Regions from separate parts of the Sodalis sp. RH19 genome, predicted to be linked through region 2. Evidence: predicted binding sites of a transcription regulator. Region 2 holds the regulator's gene; the other holds the start of a gene.
What was found. Region 2 encodes LexA, which represses DNA repair genes until DNA is damaged. Its sites were predicted from a motif close to TNCTGTATGTACATACAGNA; they were not measured.

Region 1 (2,206 bases), 1.4 Mb from region 2:
GCGGACGCCGACTGGGGGGCCGGCGCGGCGGGCTGCTGGGAGTAGACGGCGGCAGGCGCGGGGCCGGCCGCAGGGGCCGCCACCGGCGGCGACACCGCGCCCGGCGGCGTGACGGCCAGCGGGTCGCCGGTCTGCTCGGCGAGCTCCGGATGGCTGGACGTGGCGGAAGGCCCCGCCACCGTGCCGATAGCCGCGGGAGCGGCATCAGGCTTGGTCCCGGCGGCATCAGGGCCGGAGGTCGCCAGCAGCGGGTCAAGCGCGTCCAACGCTTCGGCGCGGACCGCGTCGTCCCCTGCGGCCTCCAGGTCTTCGTCATCGTACTCGTCGTCGTAGTCCCGCTCGTCGCGGCGGGAGCGGTTCGACATAAATGTCAGGCAACCCATGACCACGCCGCCGATTTTTTCGGCAATGGTGAGCCAGGACCAGCCGGTAAACAGGGTCAGGCCGGACGCCCATACGCAGAGCAGGGTCAGGGTGGCGCCGATGCCGTTAAACCACGGCAGCATGGCGTTGCTGAGCAGGCTGCCGATCACGCCGCCCGAGGCAAAGTAATAGAGATCGTCGACATTGAGCGCGGCCAGGCCGCATGAGGTCAGGATCAGCGCCAGCGTCCCAATCAGCCGCAGCGATAGGGCAAAATAGTCCACATAGTCCTGCTCTTCCCGCTGGCGAAACGACGTCCAGCAGAAAATCAGCATCAGCGGCGGAAGGGCATAGGCCAGCACGCCGAAGGTGAAGAACAGCGTATCGGCAAACCAGGCGCCGATGCCGCCCCCCAGGTTATGGATAGGACCATGCCAGGCAGTTTGCGACCAACTGGGGTCGGAAGGGTTGAAACTGACCAGGGAAATCATCAAATAGAGGGCAAAAATCGCCATGACAATCAGAACAGCCTCGAGTAACCGGCGACTGCTGCTGAGCGTTTTCAATTCAACTTCTTTATCTTCTGTATATTCCTGGCTCAAGAAAGGCTCTCCAGGGTTATCTATGCCGATATAACCGATATAATAGCTTAATAACAGCGCCGGCCGTCATGCCGCCGGCGCTGAAACTGTATGAATGCACAGGAGTGTAACCATAAAACGTGAAATTTGCACCTGTGTTATGACTTAGCGTGTCTTAATGACCAGCCGGTTGCTCTGCTTCACTTCTTCCATCACCACGTAGGTACGCGTATCGTTGACCCCCGGCAGGCGCAACAGCGTCTCGCCCAGCAGTTTACGATAGGCCGACATATCAGGCACCCGCGTTTTCAGCAGATAGTCGAAATCACCCGAAACCAAATGGCATTCCTGAATTTCTTCCAGCTTTTGTACGGCGGTATTGAATTGCTCAAACACATCGGGCGCACCCCGGTTAAGGGTAATCTCCACAAACACCAGTAAAGACGCATCAAGATAATGTGGATTAAGTAAAGCGGTATACCCTTGGATGAAACCCTGGCGCTCAAGACGGCGCACGCGTTCCAGGCAAGGTGTTGGGGATAATCCAACCCGTTTAGAAAGTTCGACGTTTGATATCCGGCCATCCTTTTGCAACTCATTGAGGATGTTACGGTCAATACGATCGAGATCCTTTCCCGGGCGCTTTTTATTGTCTACCATTATTATTGTCTCTCTTAGTACCTTCCCTGTGCTTGCCACACCCCTGCCGACTTCAATGTATCAGGGTTTGCTTTAAGACCCGTTGTCTGTTTTATTTTAGGGCCAACTGTTTCAACTGCCTTGCTAACTGCCTGTCCGAAACCAACGCATCATTTTCCTTACCCTGATGTTTTCGCAAAAGCGCAGCGTATTGTCAAAGTAAAACGATAAAAATCAGAACAACATGCCGATTAAATCCTGCGGAAACACGTTGTCCGGGGCTTAAGGGCTCTTTTTAGCCCGATAATGTCCTAATTGATGGTAAAATCCGCCTATCGATAGTCCATAACGATGATAAAAATCGCCAACAACTTTTTGCATCCTTTTCATTGTCTGGTAACTTTCTTATCATCGACGAGTTGGGATCTAAGCGGTGAGTTAAACGAGGAAAATATGTCTACGGCGAAACACAGTAAATTAATTATCCTGGGGTCGGGACCGGCGGGATATACCGCCGCGGTTTATGCCGCCCGCGCCAACCTGCATCCGGTGCTGATAACCGGTATGGAACAAGGCGGCCAGCTGACCACCACCACCGAGGTCGAGAACTGGCCGGGCGATCC
Region 2 (2,206 bases):
CGGAAAAATAGCGAAAAATACGGGGGCCATCGTGGATAAAGACGTAGCGCGGCAAGACGACGCCGTCGATCTCCAGCGGTATCAGCGGATCGGACAACCCCAGTTGCAGACATTGCGCGCGCAGGGTGAGCAGGTCCGTCTTGGAGTTATAGGGCAAAACATACATCATTGGCCGCAGCGGGTCCAAGCCGGCTTCTTGCCGGGGATTGGCGGGAATGGCTTTACTCCGCACCAGTAGCCTGAGCGGTAAATTCAACAACGTATAATAAATAGTACGCCAGCCTGACATATCTTCGTGAAGCCTCTTGTTAGCATTGCGCCACAAGAATACCAGAAACCGCGCGACAGATCTGTGGTGATGCGAACGAGAAGAAACGGTAATATAGGCACAATTTTTCTTTAGCGCGCAAAATTATGGCAAACCAAACCAACGGACTTCGGCGCATCTTTAACGCCATGGGCTATTCCATAAAAGGATATCGCGCCGCCTGGCGGCATGAAGCCGCTTTTCGCCAGGAAGTGGTGGTTGCCGTGGTGGCGGTTGCCCTTGCCTGTTACCTGGAGCCAGAACCCGTGGCGCGGATTTTATTGATCGGTTCGGTATGGCTGGTGCTGATCATTGAGATCGTGAATAGTGCTATTGAAGCGGTGGTGGATCGCATCGGGCCGGAGCTGCATCCACTTTCTGGCCGGGCGAAGGACCTGGGCTCGGCGGCGGTGACCCTGGCCATTGTTTTGGCGCTGTTCGTGTGGATAACGCTGTTATGGCGGTATATTCCTTAAAATGGCCGGCGCGGCCGGTCGTCGGCAGGGTTTTATCACATTTTGCAACGCTTGTGGTTTTCAATTGCTGCGGACCTGTATATACTCACAGAAAGACTGTATAAACAAACAGGGGACGGAATGAAAGCATTAACCGCCAGACAACAAGAGGTATTTGACCTCATCCGCGATCATCTTGCGCAAACCGGCATGCCGCCGACCCGGGCGGAGATCGCGCATCGTCTGGGATTTAAATCCCCTAACGCCGCCGAAGAGCACCTTAAGGCGCTGGCGCGCAAGGGCGCCATCGAAATCGTTTCCGGCGCCTCGCGCGGCATCCGGTTATTGATAGAAGAAGAAACCGGCCTGCCGCTGATCGGCCGCGTGGCCGCCGGAGAACCCCTGCTGGCCGAACAGCATATCGAAAGCCATTACCAGATCGATCCCGATCTGTTTAAGCCCCACGCGGATTTCCTGCTGCGTGTCAGCGGCATGTCCATGAAGGATATCGGCATCATGGACGGCGATCTGCTGGCGGTGCATAAAACCCAGGATGCCCATAACGGTCAGGTCGTGGTGGCGCGAATCAATGACGAGGTCACGGTAAAACGCCTGAAAAGACACGGTAACATCGTTGAGTTGCTACCGGAAAACAGCGAGTTTTCGCCCATTATTGTCGATTTGCGCGAGCAGGAAATGTCCATCGAAGGTTTAGCGGTCGGCGTTATCCGCAACGGCAACTGGATTTAACTCACGGTGCTCCATGGCATCCTGAATATCCCTTATCCCGCGTCAGCGAGAATTTTATGGCGGATAACCGGCGACGCGGAATGCGGGTTCGCCGCCATAAAAGTGCTGCGGCGCGGCCGCTGCCGCTAGCGGTATTTATATTTAGTTACAATTAGCGGTGTACGGGCTGATACCTTCTACCTACTGTTTTATTTCACCTTATAGCCCATACGGCGTTTATAACCCTGCCAATATGGTCTAATCATCTGCTGAATAAACCTTATGCCAAATCCCCTGCTATACTTTAGACATAGGGTTAACTTATGACATGCAGGTTTTGGGACGCAATACGTGTCCTCGCTATGCGCTAATAAAACCTGGAGTGGCAGATGTTGACTGAGAAACCGATAACCAAGGAGAACTCCGATGAACAAAGATGAAGCCAGCGGTAATTGGAAACAGTTCAAAGGTAAAATGAAAGAACAATGGGGTAAGCTTACTGACGATGATCTGACGGTAGTTGAAGGTAAACGCGATCAGTTAATCGGTAAGATCCAGGAACGTTACGGTTACGGCAAAGAAGCCGCGGAAACGGAAGTAAAGGACTGGGAAACACGTAACAAATATCGTTGGTAATGATTTTTGGAAATCATGACTAATGCATATTCACTGTGCGGTTATGGCTTCCTTAAGTGTTCCTACCCAAAGGTACAAG

Region 1: ACL2XF_RS13020 (DNA translocase FtsK 4TM domain-containing protein) is a predicted target of LexA. The motif match lies at 1,050-1,069, and genes of this name have one in related genera.

Annotation. Positions count from the first base shown of each region.
Region 1 covers NZ_CP178734.1:2,873,258-2,875,463, forward strand. Annotated here, with positions in the region: gene ACL2XF_RS13020 (DNA translocase FtsK 4TM domain-containing protein) at 1-965, opposite strand, end outside; gene lrp (leucine-responsive transcriptional regulator Lrp) at 1,110-1,604, opposite strand; gene trxB (thioredoxin-disulfide reductase) at 2,037-2,206, shown strand, end outside.
Region 2 covers NZ_CP178734.1:4,278,315-4,280,520, reverse strand. Annotated here, with positions in the region: gene plsB (glycerol-3-phosphate 1-O-acyltransferase PlsB) at 1-289, opposite strand, end outside; gene ACL2XF_RS19280 (diacylglycerol kinase) at 415-783, shown strand; gene lexA (transcriptional repressor LexA) at 904-1,512, shown strand; gene ACL2XF_RS19270 (CsbD family protein) at 1,918-2,127, shown strand.